One region of the Plantactinospora sp. BC1 genome, then DNA from elsewhere that is predicted to be linked to it. Evidence: riboswitches for the same ligand, from Rfam matches in the RefSeq annotation. Region 1 holds a riboswitch; each other region holds the start of a gene.
What was found. Region 1 has a riboswitch for cyclic di-AMP ahead of C6361_RS28930 (C39 family peptidase). Riboswitches for the same ligand answer to the same signal wherever they lie in the genome.

Region 1 (5,848 bases):
CTCGGCCGAGCTGGCGGGCCTCGCCCTGGCCGGGGCCGGTGCGGTCGCGCTCTGGCTGGAGCGCCGGGTCAACCCCCGCGCCGAGCTGGTCGCCGAGCCGGTCCTGCTGATCGCCGGGGTACTGGTCGGATACGCCCACCGGCTGCCCGGGTCCGGGTGGAACTCGGTGGCGCTGGCGCTCACCGGTACGGGCCTGCTCGGGTTGACCCTGGCCGAGCGGCCGCTGCGCGACGCCGCCGAGCTGGAGGTCCGCTCGGCCAATCTCGGCGTACGGTCGTCGCCGCTGCTCGTCGCCGACCGGCTCGGGCCGGCGGTGCTGGTCCTGCTGGTGCTGCTCGCCGGCAGCGCCGCGTTCACCCTGCCGGTCTGGCCCGCCCTCGTGCTGACCGTGCTGGTCGGCGCGGCCGCCGCGGTCGGCGCGGTCGGGCCGATCGCGCTGCGCCGGCTGCGGCCCTCCGGCGGGCAGAGTGCGGTCACCCAGGCGCTGCGCCGGCACCAGCCGGAGTTCCTGCTCTACTTCTCCGCGCCGCCCGGCTCGGAATACCAGGTCATGATGTGGCTGCCGTACCTGGAGCGGATCGGCCGGCCGTTCATGGTGCTGCTCCGGGAGCCGAACTTCCTGCCGGCGATCTCGGCCGCCACCAGGGCGCCGGTGGTGGTCTGCCCGACGCCGCGCTCGATCGACGAGGCGATCGTGCCGAGCCTGCGGGTGGCGTTCTACGTCAACCACGGCGCGAAGAACAGCCACTGCATCCGCTTCGCGCACCTCACACACATCCAGCTGCACCACGGCGACAGCGACAAGGCGCCGAGCGCCAACCCGGTCTCCGCGATCTTCGACCGGATCTTCGTCGCCGGGCAGGCGGCGATCGACCGGTACGCCCGCAACGGCGTGACCATCCCCCGGGAGAAGTTCGCCATCGTCGGCCGCCCGCAGGTGGAGTCGATCGCGGTGCGCCGGGAGCCGATCCGGGACCGGGCCGACAAGGTGGTGCTCTACACGCCGACCTGGACCGGGCACAACGCCGACGTCGACCACTGCTCGCTGCCGGTGGGCGAGACCCTGGTCCGCCGGCTGCTGGACCGGGGCGTGACGGTGATCCTGCGGGCCCACCCGTACACCTCGCAGAACCCGGCGTCGGCCCGGCAGCTCGCCCGGATCGAGCAGCTCCTCGCCGAGCACCGGGCCAGCACGGGACGGCGGCACGTCTTCGGCGCCGACGCGGCGAAGAAGATGAGCCTGGTCGACTGCGTCAACGCCTCCGACGCGCTGGTCTCGGACGTCTCGGCGGTGATCTCCGACTACCTCTACTCCGGCAAGCCGTACGCGGTGACCGACCGGGTCGGCGAGGGCGAGCGGTTCGTCGAGGGCTTCCCGCTGGCCGGCTCGGGTTACGTGCTGGACTCGCAGATGTCCAATCTGGACGACGTACTGGACCGGCTGCTGGAGACCGATCCGCTGGCCGAGGTGCGGTGGCGGACCCGTACCCGCTATCTCGGGGACTTCCCGGAGCAGCGCTACGCCGACGGCTTCCTCGACGAGGCCCGCCGGCAGTTGGACGGTGCCGGGGCTGCCCAGTCCGTACCGTCGCCCCGCCCCGCGCCGGTCCCCTGAGCGCACGCTCCCGGCGCGAGGGCTGTGCCATGATGCGTCGGTGACGATGATCAGGACCAGCCACGACCGGAACGAACTGGCCGGTCTGCTGCGCCGCGACCCGCACCTGCACGCGTACGAGCTCGGCGACCTGGACGACTTCTACTGGCCGTACACCACCTGGTATCGGCGCGACGACGCGGTGGCGCTGCTCTACCACGGTGGGTCCACTCCGGTGCTGCTGGCGCTGCACCGCTCACCGGCGGTGCTGACCGAGCTGCTCACCGGTCTTCTCCCGCTGCTGCCCCGGCACTTCGAGGCACACCTCTCCCCCGGTGGCGAGGCGGTGCTGGCCCGGGAGTACCCGCTCAGGTCGCGCGGCGCGCACCTGAAGATGGCGCTCACCGACCCGGACCGGCTGGCCCGGGTGGCGTCCGGCGGCGAGGTGCTGACCGAGGCCGACATACCGGAACTGACGGCCTTCTACCGGACGGCCTATCCGGACAACTGGTTCGACCCCCGGATGGTCGAGACCGGTCACTACGTCGGGCTGCGCCGGGACGGCGAACTGGTCTCCGTCGCCGGGGTGCACGTCTGGTCGCCGCGATACCGGGTGAGCGCGCTGGGCAACGTGACGACGGCTCCGGCGTACCGGGGACAGGGGCTGGCCAGTACGGCGGTGGCGACGCTCTGCCGGCGGCTGCTGGAGACCGTCGACACGGTGGCGCTGAACGTCGTCGCGGAGAACACGGCGGCGTACAAGCTCTACGACCGGCTCGGCTTCACCCCGGTCGCCGAGTACGCCGAGTACGTCGTCGGCGAGCCGCCGCCCGACCCGGACGTCCGTCCTCTTTGAACAGCACCACCACCGCGTTACGGTGTCGCCCTTGTCAAGGGTGCGCACCCCGGGCACCATGTCAACGTTCTGGAAAGCCCGCCGATCCGCCAGGCTGCCGGGCCGCCGTCCACCGGCCCGTACGCCTGTCGTCCATCCCTGTCTGTCGCCAGCCGATCTGTCGCCGAGGAGGCGCCGGTGCTCGAGGAGTTCATGGGCATTCCCGCCCACCCGTTCCTGGTCCATGCCGCGGTGGTCTTCGTGCCACTGCTCGCGTTGACCGCGGTCGGGTACGCGTTCCTGCCGTTCGTCCGCCCGCACCTGCGCTGGGTGCTGGGACTGCTCGCGGTCGCCACCCCGCTCGCCGCGCTGATGGCCAAGCTCTCCGGCGACCGTTTCCTCGCCCGGCTGGAGTCCCGTAACCGGGTCAGCCCGGAGTACGTCCCGAGGTTGGCGGAGCACCAGGACCTCGGCACCAACACCCTGTACGCGACGCTCGTGCTCGGGGTGCTGGCCCTGGCGCTGGTCTTCCTCGTCAGGCCCCGGACCGCCGCCCCCGCACCGGTGACCGCCGGGGTCGAGGGTGGCGCCGATGGCACGGAGGGGACCGCCGCCGCGACCGCCAAGGGGTCACCGGTGCTGACCCTGGTGCTCGGGGTGCTCTCCCTGGCGGCGGCCGGGATCACCCTGTACTACGTGTTCCGTACCGGTGACACCGGCGCCCAGGCGGTGTGGCAGGGCCAGTGATCCGCAACTGACCGAGGCCGGGCGCGGAACCGCTCGCGACGACGACGCCGGCCCGTCCCACGCCCCCGGTCGGCACGGGTCGTCCGGGTGGGTGGGTCGGGCCGGCGTCGTCGGTGCTGCTACCGGCGGGTCGTCGGTGCTGCTACCGGCGGACGGGGCGGATCAGGACGAGTAGCCCCGGGTGGCCGCCCAGTTCGCCAGGTCGATGGTGGTCATCCAGTAGTTGCTGTCCTCGCCCGGGATGGCCGGGTCGGCGATCTTCACCGTACGGCCGTCGTCGCGGTAGCCGACGACGGTCAGGTAGTGCCCGCCGGGGTAGCTGTGCCAGCCGCCCGCGAGGTCGGTGGCCGAGCCGGCGATGTTGACGACCACGGCGTACCCGCTGGTGACGGCGTGCACGACGTCCGCCTGGAGCCGGTCCATCTGCGCCGGGGTGGCCGCGCCGCCGGGGATGGCGGTGGTGCGGTAGAAGTCGGTACCGATGATCTTGTTGAGTACCCGGGTGGTGTCCTGGGCCGAGTTCGTGCCGCTCATCGTGGTGCCGAGGTCGGCGGCGACGGCGTCCTGGCTGGGCTTCTTGTCCCGGACGGTCAGCGCGATCCGGGTGGCGGCCGGGCCGCAGTACCAGCCGTTGATCTGGGCCTGGAACTGGTAGTCCAGCAGCTTCGACTCCGGGGGTGCCGGGCGCTTGCTCGGGGTGCTGGCCGCAGCCGCCTTCGCCGCCGCGCTGGGCGTGGAGGTGCCCGGCGCGCTGGTGGCCGGCTGCGACGGGGTCGCCGGTGCGGTCGTCGCGGGTGCGGTCGTCTCCGGTGCGGTGGTGACCGCCGCTCCGGCCTGACCCGCCGCCGGGGCGCCGAGGTCGGCGACGGCGACGGTCGAGGGCTGCGGTGCCTCGGCCGAACCGTCCGAGGTCAGCACGACCCCGGTGGACGCGGCGGCGGCGAGCACCGCTGCCGAGGCGAGCGCGAGCCGGTTACGTCGGCCCGACATGACGGTCCGGAACCGCCCGTTAATTGCGTGCTTCAACGTTGTCCTCCAGAGGAAATGCGCGCCACTATCACCGGGGGGCGAGAAATGACGCGACGTTTCTTTCGCTGCTGCGGGGAAACGTGACGCGAAATCGCACGGAATCGCACGGGAAAAGGTCCGCCGATACGCATTCGGCGGGACGGACCGAGGGTGTGCCGACCGGGTTGGCGCCGCTATCGGCGTACCGGTGGAATCAGCGCCACCACGATCCGTCGCGGCCGACCGGCGGCCTCACCGGAAACTGCCGGCCAGCGGGCCGGCGGGGTGCCCGCGCGTCGACGACTTCGGCGTCACGGACCGCTATCGGGCCAGGTTGGGGTGGCCGCCGGGGACCGGGTGGTCCGGGACGGCCGCGACGGCCGGGGGCGGGGGCGCGACGCAGCGAGGGAACTGGGGGGATGGGCCGGGGCCCGGGTGGTGCCGCACGAACAGCTACTCCTTCCGACACCGCCTACCGGGTTAGCTGACGGATTCGGGCAGGAAGGCCGCCCTACCGCGGGCCACAGCGGCTCGCGGATTCACCCCAGATAACTGTGGGTCCCCGGCTCGTTACGTAACGACTCGGCGGGTCTGCTCCGGTGTCACCCGTACGGCGACCAAGGGGCCGGACCAGACTCGCCGAGATTACTGGTCGACTTCTGTCGTTGCCAACCCCACTGAACAGCGAAAACAGTGACTCGGAGCGCGATTGGGACAGCGTCGGCCGGGCAGCCGGGCCGGGAGGCGACCGGCGGATAAACCGGCATGATCATGTACGCGTACGGTATGACGGAAATGCCGGCTTGGTCCGGTGGCTCGAACATGGGGACGAAGACCGCAGGAGGCTCCTTCCGATGACGACGGTGCACGAAGCTACCTACGACCTGCTCCGTTCCCTCGGCCTGACCACCCTGTTCGGCAACCCCGGCTCCACCGAGGAGCCATTCCTGAAGAACTTTCCGGCCGACTTCAGCTACGTTCTGGCTCTCCAGGAGGCCTCCGCGGTCGCGATGGCGGACGGCTACGCCCAGGCCAGCGGCCGGCCGGTGCACGTCAACCTGCACACCGCACCCGGCACCGGAAACGGAATGGGCAGCCTCGTCACCGCCTGGCACAACAAGACACCCATGATCGTGACCGCCGGTCAGCAGACCCGGACGATGAATCTGTCCGAGCCGATGCTGACCAACGTGCGCCCCACCCAACTGCCCGAGCCGTACGTCAAATGGAGTCACGAGCCACTGCGCGCGCAGGACATTCCCGAGGCGTTCATGCGGGCGCTCGCCACCGCCGTACAGCCGCCGGCCGGGCCGGTCTACCTCTCCCTGCCGCTGGACGACTGGGACGAGCCGGCCACCGGCACGGCGCCGGTACGCCGGGTCAGCACCCGGGTCGCCCCCGACCCGGCCGAACTCGACCGGTTCGCCGAGATCCTGGCGGCCAGCCGACACCCCATGCTGGTGATCGGCTCAGGCGTCGACCGCAGCGCCGGCTGGGCCGAGGCGGTCGCCCTCGCCGAACGGACCCGGGCACCCGTCTGGCAGCCGCCCTTCGCCGACCGGGTCGGCTTCCCCCAGGACCACCCGCAGTTCCAGGGACTGCTGCCGCCGGCGATCGGCCCGCTGGCCGAGAAACTGGTCGGCCACGACACCGTACTGGTGATC
Region 2 (5,848 bases), 2.1 Mb from region 1:
CTGCGAGGAGGCGCCGATGATCCGGGAACGGGCCTATCCCGTCGAGCCGTGGCACGTCCGGGAGACCCGGCTCGACCTGGACGTACTCGCCCAGTCCGAGTCGGTGTTCGCACTCTCGAACGGGCACATCGGGCTGCGCGGCAACCTGGACGAGGGCGAGCCGCACGGCCTGCCGGGGACGTACCTGAACTCCTTCTACGAGCTGCGGCCGCTGCCGTACGCGGAGGCGGGTTACGGCTTCCCCGAGTCGGGCCAGACGATCGTCAACGTCACCAACGGCAAGCCGATCCGGCTGCTCGTCGACGACGAGCCCTTCGACGTCCGGTACGGCGAACTGCTCAGCCACGAGCGGGTGCTCGACCTGCGCGCCGGCACCCTGCAACGGTCGGTCGAGTGGCGCTCCCCGGCCGGGCGTACGGTGCGGATCTGCTCGACCCGGCTGGTCTCGTTCACCCAGCGCTCCATCGCGGCGATCGAATACCGGGTGGAGCCGGTCGACGGGCCGATGCGGCTGATCGTCCAGTCGGAACTGGTCGCCAACGAGCAGCTTCCGGCGCAGAGCCGGGACCCCCGGGTGGCGGCGGTGCTGGAGTCGCCGTTGCAGTCCGAGGAGCAGTTGGTGCACAGCGACGGCGCGCTGCTGATCCACCGCACCAAGGCGAGCGGGCTGCGGGTGGCCGTCTCGATGAGCCACGAGGTGCACGGGCCGGAACGCAAGCTCGTCGGCACCGAGGCGTACGAGGACTGGGCCCGGACCACCGTCACCTCGGTGATCAAGCCGGGTGAGCAGCTCCGGATCGTCAAGTTCGTCGCGTACGGCTGGTCGAGCCGCCGGTCCCGCCCGGCGCTGCGTGACCAGGTGGCGGCGGCGTTGGCCGGTGCGAAGTTCTCCGGCTGGGACGGGCTCTGCACCGAGCAGCGCAGCTATCTCGACACCTTCTGGGACGACTCCGACGTGCGGGTCGAGGGCGACCCGGAGGTGCAGCAGGCGGTCCGGTTCGGACTCTTCCACGTGCTACAGGCGGGCGCCCGGGCCGAGTTGCGGCCGATCGCGGCGAAGGGCCTGACCGGGCCGGGCTACGACGGGCACGCGTTCTGGGACACCGAGACCTTCGTACTCCCGGTGCTGACCTACACCCTGCCGTCGGCGGTCGCCTCCGCGCTGCGCTGGCGGCACTCCACCCTGCACCTGGCCCAGGAACGGGCCCGGACGCTGGGCCTGCGCGGCGCCGCCTTCCCGTGGCGGACCATCCGGGGCCAGGAGACCTCGGCGTACTGGCCGGCCGGGACCGCCGGGTTCCACATCGCGGCCGACATCGCCGACGCGGTACGCCGGTACGTGCAGGCGACCGACGACGAGCAGTTCGAACGCGAGGTCGGGCTGGAACTGCTGGTGGAGACGGCGCGACTCTGGCGCTCGCTGGGGCACCACGACCGGCACGGCCGGTTCCACCTGGACGGGGTGACCGGGCCGGACGAGTACACGGCGGTGAAGAGCGACAACGTCTACACCAACCTGATGGCCCAGCGGAACCTGCTGGCCGCCGCCGACGCCGCCGCCCGGCACGGCGAGGAGGCCTGGAAGCTCGGCGTCGACGACGAGGAGACCGCCGCCTGGCGGGACGCCGCGCGCGACATGCACGTCCCGTACGACCCGGAGCTGGGCGTGCACCCGCAGGTGGAGGGCTTCACCCGCTTCCAGGAGTGGGACTTCGCGAGCACCCCGCCGGAGCAGTACCCGCTGCTGCTCAACTACCCCTACTTCGACCTGTACCGCAAACAGGTGATCAAGCAGGCCGACCTGGTGCTGGCGATGCACTGGCGCGGCGACGCGTTCAGCGACGAGGAGAAGGCGGCGAACTTCGCCTACTACGAGCGGCGTACGGTCCGCGACTCGTCGTTGTCGGCGTGCACCCAGGCGGTGCTGGCGGCCGAGACCGGGCACCTGGAGCTCGCGCACGACTATCTGGGCGAGGCGGCCCTGATGGACCTGCACGACCTCAACCAGAACACCCGGGACGGCGTGCACGTCGCCTCCCTGGCCGGGGCGTGGATCGCCCTGGTGGCCGGGTTCGGCGGGATGCGCGACCACACCGCGACACTCTCCTTCGCACCCCGGCTGCCGAGCCGGATCGACCGGCTGGAGTTCTCGCTCCGCTACCGGGGCGTGCACCTGCGGGTGGACGTCCGGCCGCGCGAGGCGACGTACGAGCTGCGCGACGGCGAGCCGGACGACGCCCTCGAACTGCTGCACCACGGGGAGAAGGTCCGGATCACCTGCCTGGAGCCGGTGACCCGGCCGATCCCGCCGGCCCGCCCGACGGGCCCGCAGCCCGCCCAACCGGCCGGCCGCGCCCCGGTCCGACGTACCCCGGAGAGCGAACCGACCTGACCCTCCCGTCCCGACGGTCCGCTCGGCCGGGGGGTGTTCCCCCGGCCGTCAGACCAGCGACAGGTGTACGTGGTTGGTGTGGTCGCTGGACGGGTCGCCGTGTGCGCCGCCGTACGACTTCCAGCCGATCGTCGGCAACCAGATCTGCCGGTACCAGATCACGTACAGCACCCCGATCCGGTCGGCGTTGCGGACGAAGAACGCGGCGAGGTTGTTGCCGTACGTCCGGTCGGCGCCGGTGGCGGCACCTCGGAAGCCACCCGCCTCGGCGGAGAAGTCGCAGGCCCGCCCCTTCGGGTGCTCGTACGGGCCGCCGGAGCGGTAGCAGCCGGTGAAGCGGCCGAAGCCGGCCCGGCGTGCCTCGGTGTAGGCGTGCAGGGTGCGTGGTGTGACGCAGCCCGTGGTGGTCGGGTCGGGCTGGCTGCACGACTGTGGTGGCCAGGAGCCGTCGGCGGCGCGTGGCGCGGGTCGGGCCACCGGCGAACTCGCGTTGACGAAGCCTCCGGTGGAGGCGCCGCCGACCTGGGCCAGCGCCCGCTCGGCGGCCTGCTTCTGCCGCAGCATGATGGCGAGTTGGCGGCGCTCCTCGACCACCTCGGCGTCGAGCGCCTGCTTCGCCCGCGCGGCCCGCTCCCGGGCCTGGCCGAGTGCGCGCAGTACGTCGTTGTCCCGCAGCGCCACCGCCTCCAGGCCACGGGCGCGCTCCAGGAGTTCGTCGGCCGAGCCGCTGTGCAGCAGTACCAGCACCGGGCCGATCCGGCCGGTCTGGTACGCCGTCCGGGCCACCTGCTCCACCCGGGGCCGCAACTGCGCGATGCGTTCCTCGACCCGGCGTAGCTCGGCGACGATCTTCGCCTGTCGAGCTTTCGCGTTGGCCAGCGCGTTTCTGGCCTGTAGGTAACCTCGGCCGGTCGATTCGAGCACGTCCCGTAGGAGCGGGGTGTCGCCTTCGTCGCCGAGGACGGCGGGGCTGTTCGCCTCCGCCACGCCGGGCCGGAGTGCTGCCCCGGCGAGCGCGCCGAACGTGGCGAGCAGGGCCAGGGCCAGCGGAAACCGCCGACGTGTGGATCCCGTCATGCATGTCCCTCCGTCGCCCGCCTACCGAGTTAGCTGACGGGTTCGGGACGGAACAAGTCCCTACCGCGGTTGCGGACTCACCCCACCTACCTGGGTCCCCGGCTCACCCGAAAGTGATTCGGCGGCGGTCACGCCGGCGCGGAGGGGTGCGCCACCGGGCGAAACCGGGGTCAGCCTACCTGATCAACTGGGTCGAACAGGTGGATTTCGGAGTGATCCGCCGTGGAAATTGCTTCATGGGCGACGTGCCGGTCGAGGCGCCGGGCAGCCCTCGGAGGCGGGGGCCGGTGTGGTGTCGGTCGAAGGATGTAGTCCGGTTTCCTCAACCGGCAGGAGGCTGGGGATAGCGGGCCTGACTAGGCTTTTCGAAGATCCTCCCGCCCCTCTTCTCCAGCAGGGATCCTCGATGTCCTCAGCCCGTAAGACGCTGCTCACCGGCCTGGCCACCTTTGTGGTGGGACTGGCGCTCCGGCTGTTCGGACCGGACGAGCATGTGGTCATCTTCACGCCCACCAAGCTCGGCGTGGTGCTGATGGTCGTTGGAGGCTTGGAGAGCCTGTACGGGGTCTACAAGATCAGGCGGGACCGCCTGGTCGAGTAGCCACCCGACACCGGGCCGGGTGGCCATCCTCGGCCGCCCGACCCGATTCCACCGCTGTCACCTCAGGTCGTGGTCAGCCGCGTGCCGTCCACACCGGGCTCTCCACGTAGTGGTTGTCGTAGCGGTCCTGGGTCTGGCCAACCTCCTGCCAGGTGGCTTCGCCCTGGTGCACCCGGTCGAGGAGCCGGTAGTAGTCGAACCGGGGCTTGCCGGGAGTGAGCACGACGAGGAAGTCGGCGTCCTGGCCGTCGGCGGGGGCGAAGGCGTGCGGGGTGTGCGGCGGGACGAAGAGCGTGTCTCCCTTGTGCAGGGTGTGCAGTTCGTCGCCGACGAGCATTTCGAGGGCGCCGTCGAGCACGAAGAACAGCTCGCCGGAGCGGGTGTGCAGGTGCGGCGGGGCGCCGTCGGTGCCGCTCTTGAGCAGGGTGCGGTTGCTGGTCAGGGTGCCGCCGGTGTGCTCGGGATCGAGTAGCAGCGTGATCACGCTGGCCGGGTCGCTCTCCAGAACCTCGGCTTCGGCTGCGCGTACCAGGGTCATTGTCGGCTCCTTCGTTGCTTCGCTGATTCCTAGACACTAGATATCCAGAATTGGTCGCGCTAGTGATCATGGCGGGCGTCACAGTTTCTGGACGTGTAAAGTCCAGAATTATGCGGACGAGCCAGGGCGTCGAATGGGCCCTCCACACGTGCCTCAACCTGAGCTGGCTGGACGACCCGGTGCCGACCGGTACCCTCGCGGCGTTCTACGAGCTGCCGCCGGCGTACCTGAACAAGCAGCTCCAAGCCCTGGTCCGGGCCGGGATCCTGACCTCGACCTCGGGGCCGCGCGGAGGCTTCCGGCTGGCCCGGGCCCCGGAGGCGGTCTCCCTACTGGACATCGTCGCCGCGATCGAGGGCCCGGAGGAGCTGTTCCGGTGCGACCAGATCCTCAGCAAGGGGCCGGGGGAGCATGCCGGCGTCGACTACCGACAGTCCTGCGCGTTCGCCCAGGCGATGCGTGGCGCGGAGCTGGCCTGGCGACGGGAGTTGGCCGGCAGGACCGTGGCCGACGTCCGGGCCGACGTCGAGCACGGGCACCCCGAGGCCCCGGCCAACACCCGGGCCAGGATCGCGGAACTGCGCTAGCGGCAATCCCACGTCGGCCGTCGTGGCGATCATCTCTGAGCCGGCGATCTCACGTCGGGTGGGTGCGGGGGTGGGACATTCGCCGAGGAGACTGTCGAGCTGCCCCGCTTGCGCGCCCACCCGCCCGGGCTGTCCGAAGCCCGGTCCCGCCCGCCGGTCGACCCGAACCGCGTCACACCGTCGACAACCCCGGCTGTCGACAACCCCGGCTTCCGTGCCCCGCCTGTGCACCCAGCTCGACAGTCTCCGCGCCGACCACCCTCGGCTCCCCTACCAGCGAGGCGAGGTTACGGTCAGAGCTGTAACCGGCGAGGTGGCTCTGCGACAGCTACTCGTCCCGGGTGCTGTCCAAGCGCTCACGACGACGCGCTGCGTACTCCCTGACATCCGCGGCGGACCAGATCCGGCCGACGGTCAACGTGTCCAGAGGCGCCGGCGGCCGGCGCTGTGGCCTGCGGATCGACCACGACGTGCCGTGCACCGGGCGGCGGTTGCGGCGGCGGCGGTCGATCTGACGGCGGCGGTCGCCGGTCAGCCGCGTGCGTCGAGCGGGACGTGCAGCTCCAGGTGTGCGGAGAGGGCGCGGAGGAAGTCCGGGGCGTCGAAGACCGCGCCGGCCGAGGCGACGCCGGTGGTCCTGGTCCGGCCGGTGA
Region 3 (5,848 bases), 2.7 Mb from region 1:
CACGTCGTCAGCGAGAAGCGGAGCCGGGCGGACGGGGACATCCCACTGTCGCTGATCCAGGCCCAACTGAGGGTGCTGAACGACGCCTTCGGTGGGCGTACCGGTGGGGCCTGGACGCCGTTCCACTTCAGGTTGAAGAAGGTGAACCGGGTGGTCAATCCGGCCTGGTACCCGATCGTGGCGGAGAGCCCGGCGGAGACGCAGATGAAGCGTGCGCTGCGGGTCGGCGGCAAGCACACCCTGAACATCTACACGGGGCTGCTGGACGACGAGTTGCTCGGCTGGGCCACTTTCCCGCAACGCGAACTCGACCCGTACGACGGGGTGGTGGTGCTCGCCGAGTCGCTGCCGGGCGGCACGGCGGCGCCGTACAACGCCGGTGACACGGCGACGCACGAGGTCGGGCACTGGCTGAACCTCTACCACACCTTCCAGCAGGGCTGCTCCGGTCAGGGCGACCACGTCTACGACACGCCCGCCGAGGCGGAGCCGGCCTTCGGTTGCCCGGAGCGACGGGACACCTGCACGACGAAGCCGGGCCTCGACCCGATCCACAACTTCATGGACTACTCGGTCGACGCCTGCATGTACGAGTTCACGTACGGTCAGGTGTTCCGGATGCTCAAGGCGTGGAAGGCGTTCCGGGAGCCGTAGGTCACGGTGTCGGGACCGGTTCCGCCTCGACGGCCCGGCGCCGGCCGCGTCGCTTCGGCCCGGCGGCGGTGCCCCCGCCCGCAACGCCCTCGCCAGTGGTGACGGCGCCGGCCGGGTCGAGCCAGACCTGCACGGCAGGGCGCTCGGACCGGTCTCCGGCGGCGAGCGGGGTGGCACCGTTGCTGCCGTGCCGGGCCACCATCGCCACGTCGACGGTGAACTCGAAGAGCCGCCAGTCGACCTGCGGTGCGGCCCGCAGGTTGCCGGCGAGCTGGTCCACCCGGGCCTGGTCGGTCACCGGGCGGGCCCGACCGGCGACGTAGGCCTCGTCGTCGCTGTCCTCGGGTGGGAAGGAGTGCAGCGCGTAGCGCCCGTCCCGTTCGAGGTCGCGCCGCTTCGGGGAGTCGACGACGAAACAGAAGAGTCCCTCGTCGGTGATGACCGGGGACACCGGGTGCACCCGCGGCCCACCGTCGGCGCGCACGGTCGCCAGGTAGCCGAGACCCGGACCGTACTGCTGGATGAGGACGCGGATCGCGTCGGCGAGTCGAGGCTCGTCAGAGGCGAATTCGGACCAGGATGCCATGGGTACATTCTATCGAACACATGTTCGATCACCTACCCCGAACCCACCCCGATCCCACCCTTCGGCGAGGTCGCGGCCAGCCGGCCGCACCCGACCGCTAAGGTGATCCGGTGCTGCTCTCCGACCACGACCTAGTGATCGAGATCAAGGCGGGCACCCTCGCGCTGGAGCCGTTCGAGCCCGCGCTGGTGCAGCCGTCGAGCATCGACGTACGCCTGGATCGGCTCTTCCGGGTCTTCAACAACCACCTCTACACGCACATCGACCCGGCCGTGCAGCAGGACGAGCTGACCTCGCTGGTCGACGTGCCGGACGGCGAGCCGTTCGTGCTGCACCCGGGTGAGTTCGTGCTCGCCTCCACCCTGGAGGTGATCTCGCTCGGCGACCAGCTCGCGGGCCGGCTGGAGGGAAAGGCGTTGGCCGTGGACACGCCCATCCCGACTCCGGCAGGGTGGCGGGAGATGGGCGACCTGAGGGTGGGCGATCTCGTCTTCGATGATCGGGGCCAACCGGTACGGATCGTGGCTGCGACTGACGTGATGACCAACCGTCCCTGCTTCCGGGTCAGTTTCTCGGACGGTGAGTCGATCGTCGCCGACGCCGATCATCGGTGGATCACCACCACGAAGCTGGAGCGCAAGTACATCGCCCGCGGCACGCTCGCGGCCGGCTCGGTTCGGACGACCGCCGAGATTGCCGGCGATCTTCGCTACGGTGACAAGGAGCGAAACCACCATATCCACGTCACCGAGCCGGTCCATTACCCCACCCGTGACCTGCTCGTGGACCCCTATGTTCTCGGTGCGTGGCTCGGCGACGGCACATCGGCCAGTGCCGAGTTCACCTGCGCCGACGAATCGATTCTCGACGAGATCCGACGTGCCGGCTACCCGGTCTCGAAGGTCAGCGGTCGCTACCGGTACCGGATCGGCGGGGTAGGCCACACACGCGACGCCAGCAGCGGTCGGTATTCGGCGAACGGGTCGTTGTCGAGCCTGCTCAAACAACTCGGCGTCGTCGGCAACAAGCATGTGCCGGCCGAGTACCTCACGGCCGATGTCGACCAGCGCACCGCGCTGTTGCAGGGCCTCATGGACACCGACGGCCACATCGACGATCTGGGCCGCTGTGAGTTCGTCAGCACCAGGGAAAGGCTTGCGGACGCGGTGGTCGAACTCGCCGCAAGTCTCGGACTGAGGCCGGTGAAACGGAAGAAGCGGGCGGTCCTGAACGGCGTGGAGTGCGGGGTGGCGTTCCAGGTCAAGTTCACGCCACACCTACCGGTCTTCCGGCTGCCCCGGAAGCTCGCACGACAGAAGGCTGGCCGGTTCCACCGTTTCCGTGCGGTCGACGACGTGCGGCCCGTGGAGTCCGTCCCGGTCCGCTGCATCCAGGTGGCGGATCCGCGTGGGATGTTCCTCGCCGGCCGGACGTTCGTGCCGACCCACAACTCCAGCCTCGGCCGGCTCGGCCTGCTCACCCACTCGACCGCCGGCTTCATCGACCCCGGGTTCTCCGGGCACGTCACGCTGGAGCTGTCGAACGTGGCCAACCTGCCGATCCGGCTCTGGCCCGGGATGAAGATCGGCCAGCTCTGCATCTTCCGGCTCTCGTCGCCGTCCGCCCACCCGTACGGGTCGGCGGTCTACGGGTCGCGCTACCAGGGGCAGCGCGGCCCCACCCCGAGCCGCTCCTGGCAGAACTGGCGCACCTGGCCCACCCGCTGACGCCCCGCCCGCGCGGCGGCGACACGGACCGAACGGAGGAACCCCCGCCGCAGGTGCGCGACGGGGGTTCCTCCGTTGACACGGTCGATCGGGGAGAGGTCAGCCGGGTCTGCCGAAGCTGTGGATCTCGCCGTCGTCCATCCGCTTCATCTTCACCGGTTCGCCGGCCCGGGACGCGTGCACGATCCATCCGCCGCCGACGTACATGCCGACGTGGCTGAGGTCGGCGTAGTAGAAGACGAGGTCACCGGGGCGGAGCTGGGAGCGGCTGACCGACTTCACCTGCCCGCGCTGCGCCCGGGCGTTGTGCGGCAGCCCGACGCCGCCCTTCGCCCAGGCGGCCAGGGTCAGGCCGGAGCAGTCGTACGAGCTGGGGCCTTCCGCACCCCACTTGTACGGCTTGCCGATCTGGGCGCAGGCGAACTTGACCGCCTGGCCGGCCGGGCCGCCGGGGTAGGTCGCCGGGCAGGGCGCGGGCCGCAGCGGGCCGGCGGAGCCGTTCCCGTACGCCTGGATCCGCAGCTTCTGCAACCGCTCGACCTCGGCGTCGATCTCCTTCTTCTTCGCCGCCAGCTCCGCCTCGGTCTTGGTCAGCTGGCTGACCAACCGGTCCAGCGGGGCCTTCTGGGCGGCGTACTTGTTCTTGAGGTCGACGACCGCCTGCACCTCGCGCTGCTGCTGCCGCGCGAACTGGTCGAGCACCGAGAGCTGGCCGACCAGCGCGGTCGGCGACTTCGTGGTGAGCAGGGCGTTGACCGCGGACGCCTTGTCGCCCTTGTACGCCTCCACGGCGAAGTCGCTCACCCGGTTCATCGCGGCGTCGATCTGCGACTGGAGCGGGGCGATCTTCTTCTGCAGGGCGGCGGCCTGCTTCTTCTTCGCGGTCAGGTCCTGCCGGGTGGCGTTGTGCCTCTCGACGACCGGCTCCAGTTTGCGCCAGGCGGTGTCGATCTGCTGCTCGATCTCGGCCACCGACGGTTCGGCGAGTGCCGGCGTCGTGCCGGTGAACAGCACGGCGGCGCTGGCCAGGGCCGTGAGCGCGATGGCGAGAATGGACCTTCGAGGGCGCGGTTTCGCGTTCCCGGCGTCGGCGGAGGCCGATCGGAGGGATGGCGACCGCGGCGGGGCAGGGGGAGCCACCGGGGTCCGTACTCCTTCTTCCGTAGCCCGCCTACCGGGTTAGCTGACGGGTTCGGGCGGGAAGATTGTCGCCCTACCGCGTGAGACGCGGATTCACCCCATGAAGCTCGGGTCCCCGGTTCGCTGAGTGTGACGATTCGGCGGTGTCGAGACGTCGCCGCCCGGCTAGGCGGCCTGCCGTCGGCTCGACGGTCCCCAACCTTAGAGAAGGGTGTTATCCAAACGCAACCCCGTGATCTGAGTCGATTCGTTATGTATCGGATCGGTCGCTGACGGTGGGAGCATTCGAACCCGCGAACCGAAGGATCGAACCCGCCGATCACACTCGGTATATGTGAAAGATTCCTACATAGTGACGACCTTGGCCGGCAGGTATTGACCAGCACCGGTCCCGGGTGGAGGGTGATCACCAGGCCCACCCCCGGCTCATGGAGGTTCGATGCTTCCCACGAAACAGCCGCTGAGCAGGAGAATCGCGATCGGGGCCGCAGTCGTCGGCGCCGCCGCGCTGCTGCCGGCCAGCCCCGCGCCCGCCACCGCCACGTCCGCCGACAGCCGGCAACAGGAGTACGCCGCCGCAGCGGCCGAGTTCGGCGTACCCGAGAGTGTGCTGCTCGGCGTCTCCTATCTGGAATCCCGCTGGGACACGAACGCCGGCACGCCGAGCACCACCGGCGGGTACGGCCCGATGCACCTCACCGACGTCGCCGGGCTCGCCACCGGGCCGGAGCACCCCGAGCACGGTGAGGACCGACGCGGCGACCCGGCCCGACCCGCCCGCCCGGCACCCGGACCCGCCGGCCCACACCTCGACCGGAGCGCCGACGCGCCGCCCGGCGGGCAGACCCTCGACGCCGCCGTCGCGCTGACCGGAGTCGACGAGCACCTGCTCCGCTCGCAACCGGCGGCGAACATCCGGGGCGGGGCGGCGCTGCTGGCGTCGTACCAGAAATCGCTGGCCGCGCCGACGGGCCCGGCCAGCGACCCGGCGGCCTGGTACGGCGCGGTGGCCCGGTACGCCGGCAGCGACCGCGCCGACGCCGCGGCGGCCTTCGCCGACGAGGTGTACCGGACCATCGCCGAAGGCGCCAGCCGGACCACCGACGACGGCCACCGGATCACCCTCCCCGGCCGACCGGGGATCGCCCCGCAGCGCTCCTGGCTGGACCGGCTCGGCCTGCCCGGCACCCCCCGCCCGGACGGGCTGGAGTGCCCGCGCGACATCTCCTGCGAGTGGATCCCCGCCCCCTACCAGGCGTTCGGGGACGGCGACTACGGCAACCACGACCTCTCCGACCGGCCCGCCCGACAGAAGATCGAATACATCGTCATCCACGACACCGAGGGCAGCTACGACACCACGCTGCGGCTGGTGCAGGACCCGACCTACGTGAGCTGGCAGTACACGCTCCGCTCGGCGGACGGGCACATCGCGCAGCACGTCAAGGGCAAGGACGTGGCCTGGCACGCCGGCAACTGGTACGTCAACGCCAAGGCGATCGGCCTCGAACACGAGGGCTTCGCCGCCCAGGGCACCTGGTACACCGAGGCGATGTACCGGACCTCCGCCAAGCTGGTCCGCTACCTCGCCGACCGGTACGACATCCCACTCGACCGCGACCACATCATCGGGCACGACAACGTACCCGGCATCCTGCCGGCGAACGTGCGCGGCATGCACTGGGACCCCGGCCCGTACTGGGACTGGTCGCACTACTTCGACCTGCTGAAGGCACCGTTC
Region 4 (5,848 bases), 370 kb from region 1:
GTGCCGCCCGCGCGCCGCCGCGAGTTCTTCGCCGAGATCGTCACCCGGTACCGGGCACACCTGCCGCCCGCCGGCTACCAGCCGCCGGGCGGCGCCGTCGGGCTCAAGCACCGGCTGGTCGGTCGCGGAGCGTACGGGCTCTTCGCCGCGCTCCAGGCCGCGCGGCGGGCGCACGTCGGCGTGGTGACCCGGGTCCGGCACCCGCTGGGGTCGCGGCCGACGGCCGACGCCGCCGGGTCGGCACCGGTGGCCGCCGTGCCCGGCAGCCGGGTCGAGGCGGTACCCGGGGAGCTGACCGACCGGGTGAGTTGACCGACCGGGTGGGCTGAGCCCGCCGGGCAGTGGGCACCGGCACACCCCGGGCGAACCGCTGGTTGAGCCTGATCCCCGCGCTCTTGGCGCCGGGCGGCCGGATCAGCCGTGTTCGCCGAGCGGGCCGACCCGCCAGCCCCGGCGGAGGCACTCCTCCAGCAGGTGGGGCAGGGCGGCGAGGCTGGCCCGCCAGGCACCCGGCGCCGAGGTGCAGTCGGAGTCGTGCAGCAGCACGGTGCCGCCGCCGGCCAGCCCGTCGCGCAGCGTGTCGAGTACCGAGGAGGGGGTCGCCGACCGGGTCCAGTCCCGCCCCCAGCAGGTCCAGAGCACCGGGGTCAGGTCCAGCCGGCGCGCGGCGATCAGGGCGGCGCCGCTGAACACCCCGTACGGCGGGCGGAAGAACCGGGGTACCCGTCCGGTCACCGCTCCGATCAGTTCCCGGGTCCGGGCCAGGTCGCGGTAGGTGGCGTGCGGCCCCCGGAGCAGCAGGTTCTGGTGCGCCCAGCCGTGCACCGCGACCTCGTGCCCGGCGGCGACGAGATCCAGCCCGAGTTCCGGCGCGCGGGCCAGCATCGAGCCGAGCAGGAAGAACGTCGCCCGGGTCCGGTGTGCGGCGAGGGTCTCGACGAAGAGCGGGGTGGAGGCCGGGTCGGGGCCGTCGTCGAAGGTGAGCGCGACGTGCCCCGGCGAGCCGCGTCCGCTCAGCCGGGGAAAGAACCGCAGCCGTACCCGGGGCAGTACCGTCACGGCCGGCACCACCTGGACGGCCAGCGCGGCACCGACGGTCGCCGCCGGTACCGCGCCGCCGCGCACTTGTTCCTCCGCCCGCCGCACCATCACCCGCCGCACCCATCGCGGACGCCCGCCGCACCGTCACCCGCCGCACCGTCGTCCGCCGCACCCCTCGACGACGCCCGCCGCGTCGCGGACGCGGTTACCCGCCCGGCCGGGGTTCATCCTCACCCGGACGGGTGGCCCGGCCGGTCACTCCGACTGCCCGCCTCCTGCCCGGCTCCGCCTCTCCGCCTCTCCAGAGCCCCCGTCCGCACGTGCCGTGGCGGCCCGGCGTGCCGTGGCGGCCCGGCGACGGAGGGCGTCCGGGAGTTTGTCGGGGCGTCGGCCGGGTAGCCGGCGCGCGGCGACCGGGGAGGTTCGGGACGGGGGAGCGGATGCGGCGGCGACCTGCGGCGCGGGTGGCGGTGGTCACCGGAGCGAGTGCCGGGGTGGGCCGGGCCACGGCCCGGCTGCTGGCCAGCCGGGGGATGCGGCTCGCCCTGCTGGCCCGGGGCGACACCGGCCTGCGGGGCGCCGCCGAGGACGTCCGGGCGGCCGGCGGCGTGGCGCTGCCGATCGAGACCGACGTGGCGGACTACCGCCAGGTGGAGGCGGCGGCGGAGCGGGCGACCAGCGAACTCGGGCCCATCGACCTCTGGGTCAACAACGCCATCGTCTCGGTCTTCGCGCCCTTCAAGGAGATCGGACCGGAGGAGTTCCGGCGGGTGACCGAGGTCTGCTATCTCGGGTACGTCCACGGCACCCGGGCCGCCCTCGACCGGATGCTGGCGCGCGGCAGCGGCACGATCGTGCAGGTCGGGTCGGCACTGGCCTACCGGTCGATCCCGCTCCAGTCCGCGTACTGCGGCGCGAAGCACGCCATCGCGGGCTTCACCGAGTCGCTGCGCTGCGAACTGCTGCACGACCGGAGCCCGGTCCGGCTCACCATGGTGCACCTGCCGGCGGTGAACACCCCGCAGTTCGACTGGGTACTGTCCCGGCTGCGCAACCGCGCCCAGCCGGTGCCACCGATCTACCAGCCCGAACTGGCGGCCCGGGCCATCGTGCACGCTGCCGACCGCCCGGGCCGGCGGGAGTACTGGGTCGGCGCCTCGACGGTCGGCACCATCCTCGGCAACCGGCTGGTGCCCGGCCTGCTCGACCGGTACCTGGCCCGGACGGGGTACTCCGGCCAGCAGACGGAGCAGCCGGCCGAGCGGGGTCGACCGGCCAACCTGTGGCACCCGGTCGACGACGGCACCGGGGTGGACCGGGGCGCGCACGGCTCGTTCGACACGCCGTACCGGACACGGAGTCCGCAACTCTGGCTGTCCCAGCACCGGGGCGCGGTGACAGCGGGTCTGCTCTCGGCCGGTACGGTGGCCGGTGTGCTGTTCGGCACAACGCCCTGGCGCCGACGGTGACCGGGGAATCACGCCACCGACCAACCTGGACACGTTTCCGCACGTCAGACGGTTGATAACGCGCTTGGTAAATAGCCGACAGCAGCTAGTCGATAATGGCGGACAAAGCATGACCTTCGATGCGTCCGACGCGCCGTGATTACTGATAGTCGTTGTCCGGCAACGCTTTTACCCGCGAACGGGGCTTGCCATTCCGGAAGTGAAACCGGGTATGCTGTCTGCCGTTCATAGCCGCCGGATACCGCGTGGTGCCGGCGCTGATCGCCGCCTAATCGCCACCCGGCGAGCCGGGGACCCACGCACCCCTGGGGTGAATCCGCGCAAGCGGTAGGGACCACTTCCATCCCGAACCCGTCAGCTAACCCGGTCGGCGGCCGACGGAAGGGATACATGTGAGGGCACCCCTACGCCGAAGGCTGGCGACTGCCCTGGCACTGCTCACCGCCGCAGCTCTGGTCGTGGTCCCGTCGGAGGCGTCGGCGGCGCCCGCGCCGAAACCGGCCCCCCAGGAGGAGGCCGACTCGCCGGTGCTCGGAGACGTGCTCGCCAGCGCCGGCAAGCGGCTCGCCGAGGCGAAGGCCGAGCGCAGCAAGTCCCAGCGGCGGCAGCAGCAGCTCGGCAACCAGTTGAAGCAGGCGGAGGCCAGGCTGGCGGCGCTCACGCCGGAGGCGAGCCAGATCGCGGCCGAGTCCTACCGCAGCGGCAAGCTCAGCGCCATCTCGATGCTGCTGAGCAACAACTCGTCCGACTCCTCGTCGAACTCGTTCATCGAGCGGGCCTCGGCGCTCAACGAGCTGAACCTGTTCAACAACAGCAAGCTCCGGGCGCTCAACGAGGCGCGCAACGAGGTCGGCGCGGCCAAGAAGGCGATCGACGAGGAGGTCGCCAAGCAGGCCGCGCAAGAGAAGATCATCCAGAAGCAGCAGTCGGACGCGAAGAAGGCGCTCGCCCTGGTGGGCGGCAACTCGCGCCCCGACAAGGGGCTGGTGGCGGCCACCTCGCCGGTCGCCCGGCCGGGGCCGGGGATGGCGGACGGCTTCCCCGGGCTGCCGTGCAACAAGAAGGACCCGACCACCAGCGGCTGCATCACCGCCCGAACGCTCCACATGTACAACGAGGTGCGTCGGGCGGGCTTCAAGAGGTTCGTCGGCTGCTTCCGGCCCGGTGGGCCGTTCGAGCATCCGAAGGGCCGGGCCTGTGACTGGTCGCTGCGCAACTCCGGGTTCAGCCGGGCTGCCAACGACGACCAGATGAAGTACGGCAACGACCTGGCCGCGTTCCTGATCCGCAACGCGGACCGGCTCGGCATCCTCTACGTGATCTGGTACAAGGAGATCTGGTTCCCGGACGAGGGCTGGAGTTCCTACAGCGGTCCGAGTGACCACACCGACCACGTGCACGTCTCGATGCTGTAGCCCGAGCCAACGCCACCGCCCCGTCACCTGTCCGCTCAGGTGGCGGGGCGGTGGCGTTGTGCGGACAGGTCGCCGGTCGACTGGCATCATCGGCGGATGGCCACCATCGAAGTCGTGCTGGGCGACATCACCCGGGAGCACGTGGACGCGATCGTCACCGCCGCCAACGAGTCGTTGCTGGGTGGCGGCGGTGTGGACGGTGCCATCCACCGGGCGGCCGGTCCGCGGCTCGCCGAGGCGGGCGGGGCGATCGCCCCCTGCCCGGCCGGCGAGGCGGTGGCGACCCCGGCGTTCGACCTCGACCCGCCGGTCCGGCATGTCATCCACACCGTCGGCCCGGTCTGGGAGGGCGGCGGGTACGGCGAAGCCGAGCTGCTCGCCTCCTGCTACCGTCGCTGCCTCGCGGTCGCCGACGAGGTGGGCGCGCGCAGCGTCGCCTTTCCGGCCATCGCCACCGGGGTCTACGGGTTTCCGGCCGACCGGGCGGCGCGGATAGCGGTGCAGACGCTCCGCTCCACTCCGTCGGCGGTCGAGTCGATCCGACTGGTCGCCTTCGACGAGAAGACCCGGGGCCTGATCCAGGCGGCCCTCGACGGTGCCGACCCCGCCTGACCTCAGTACGACTCCAGCTCCGCCGGGGTGACCAGCTCGGCGTCCGGGGAGTCGCCCAGGGCGAGCGCGCTGTCGTAGCGGGGACGGTGCCGGGGTGCCGGGCCGGGGCGGCCGGGAGCACGGGTACCGAGCTGCCGGGCGACCTCGGCGAGCACGATCGCCGCGACCAGCCGGTACCGGTACGGCACGTTCGCCGCCGGCAGCTCCAGCCGGGCGAACTCCACCCTCGGGCCGAGCCGCCGCCACTGTTCGGCCGGCCCGGTCGCCTCCTCGTCCGGGATCACCAGCAGGGTCTCCGGGCCGCCGGTCAGGTCGACCCGGTGCAGCGCCGGACCGCCGACGTGCAGCCCGGCGACCACCACCCGCCGGGCCGGCAACGGCGGCTGCGCCGGTACCGGTACCACCTTCAGCGGGTTGCGGGAGCTGCGGGCGGCGGCCCGGGCCTCGGTGCGTACCGGGCGGGGCGTGCCCCACCACACCTTCGCCCGGTCGTCCAGTCCCACCGTCTGCCAGCCGAAGGCGGCGGCCGAGCGCAGCGTGCTGCCCGCCTCGACGTGGTCGCCGGGCCCGAGCAGGAGTACGGCCGGCCGGCGCGCACCGGGACGGGTGCCCCGGACGGTACGCCGGCCGACCGCCGCCAGCAGGTAGTGCAGGGCCACCGCCGCCGCCGAGGCGACGTTCAGGGTGTTCACCCCGCGACCCGTCATCGGAATCTGTACGCACCGGGTGGCCGCCCGCAGCACGTCCGGTCGTACGCCGAGCCGTTCGTTGCCGACCACCACCGACGGTCGCCCGGCCGGCGGCGCGGTACCGAAGACGGAGGTCGCGCCGGGTGCGTTCTCGACGGCGACGATCGGGGTCGACGCCGCCAGCAGCTCGGCGCTGTCGATGATGTGCAGCGGCCCGCCGGCCCGTTCGGCGGACCAGCGCCCGGCCAGCCCCCGGCCGTCCCGGAACAGGCACGGCACCCCGAACATCGCGGCGGCGTCCCGCAGCGCGTACGCGTTGGCCGGGTTCTCCAGACCGTCACCGACCAGCCGGGCCGGGCTATCCACGGGCGACCCCGGGCGCGGCGGCGGCTGTCCAGCGCTCCCGGCAGCGGGCCGCGAACCCGTCGGCGTAGCGCTCGTGGTCGGCGGTCCGGCGCACCCGGGCGGTCCGCCTGCCGCTGCCGTGCTGCACCAGGTGGTGGCCGATCTCGTGCAGCAGGCCGTCGAAGAGCAGGAAGTCGCGCAGCGTCGTACCGGGCCAGTCGATCCTGGTCGACGTCGCGGCGGAGTCGACCCGGGCACCGGCCCGCTCCAGTCGGGA

Region 2: linked by a shared signal. The riboswitch ahead of C6361_RS19770 (hypothetical protein) and the one ahead of C6361_RS28930 (C39 family peptidase) in region 1 are both predicted to bind cyclic di-AMP.
Region 3: linked by a shared signal. The riboswitch ahead of C6361_RS17140 (NlpC/P60 family protein) and the one ahead of C6361_RS28930 (C39 family peptidase) in region 1 are both predicted to bind cyclic di-AMP.
Region 4: linked by a shared signal. The riboswitch ahead of C6361_RS30595 (hypothetical protein) and the one ahead of C6361_RS28930 (C39 family peptidase) in region 1 are both predicted to bind cyclic di-AMP.

What each region holds. Positions count from the first base shown of each region.
Region 1 is NZ_CP028158.1:6,599,099-6,604,946, reverse strand. Features, by position in the region: gene C6361_RS28945 (CDP-glycerol glycerophosphotransferase family protein) at 1-1,615, shown strand, start outside; gene C6361_RS28940 (GNAT family N-acetyltransferase) at 1,662-2,450, shown strand; gene C6361_RS28935 (DUF2231 domain-containing protein) at 2,628-3,176, shown strand; gene C6361_RS28930 (C39 family peptidase) at 3,339-4,166, opposite strand; cyclic di-AMP (ydaO/yuaA leader) riboswitch at 4,639-4,782, opposite strand; gene mdlC (benzoylformate decarboxylase) at 5,039-5,848, shown strand, end outside.
Region 2 is NZ_CP028158.1:4,530,289-4,536,136, forward strand. Features, by position in the region: gene C6361_RS19765 (glycoside hydrolase family 65 protein) at 17-2,392, shown strand; gene C6361_RS19770 (hypothetical protein) at 2,441-3,469, opposite strand; cyclic di-AMP (ydaO/yuaA leader) riboswitch at 3,473-3,603, opposite strand; gene C6361_RS19775 (DUF5708 family protein) at 3,876-4,070, shown strand; gene C6361_RS19780 (cupin domain-containing protein) at 4,144-4,608, opposite strand; gene C6361_RS19785 (Rrf2 family transcriptional regulator) at 4,719-5,195, shown strand; gene C6361_RS19790 (trans-acting enoyl reductase family protein) at 5,727-5,848, opposite strand, start outside.
Region 3 is NZ_CP028158.1:3,943,063-3,948,910, forward strand. Features, by position in the region: gene C6361_RS17120 (zinc metalloprotease) at 1-654, shown strand, start outside; gene C6361_RS17125 (pyridoxamine 5'-phosphate oxidase family protein) at 656-1,240, opposite strand; partial or broken gene C6361_RS17130 (dCTP deaminase) at 1,351-1,656, shown strand; partial or broken gene C6361_RS39235 (LAGLIDADG family homing endonuclease) at 1,780-2,493, shown strand; partial or broken gene dcd (dCTP deaminase) at 2,689-2,967, shown strand; gene C6361_RS17140 (NlpC/P60 family protein) at 3,067-3,981, opposite strand; cyclic di-AMP (ydaO/yuaA leader) riboswitch at 4,120-4,260, opposite strand; gene C6361_RS17145 (N-acetylmuramoyl-L-alanine amidase) at 4,547-5,848, shown strand, end outside.
Region 4 is NZ_CP028158.1:6,972,593-6,978,440, reverse strand. Features, by position in the region: gene C6361_RS30610 (glycosyltransferase family 2 protein) at 1-312, shown strand, start outside; gene C6361_RS30605 (polysaccharide deacetylase family protein) at 415-1,149, opposite strand; gene C6361_RS30600 (SDR family oxidoreductase) at 1,482-2,510, shown strand; cyclic di-AMP (ydaO/yuaA leader) riboswitch at 2,766-2,899, shown strand; gene C6361_RS30595 (hypothetical protein) at 2,903-3,925, shown strand; gene C6361_RS30590 (O-acetyl-ADP-ribose deacetylase) at 4,022-4,537, shown strand; gene C6361_RS30585 (TrmH family RNA methyltransferase) at 4,540-5,592, opposite strand; gene C6361_RS30580 (hypothetical protein) at 5,585-5,848, opposite strand, start outside.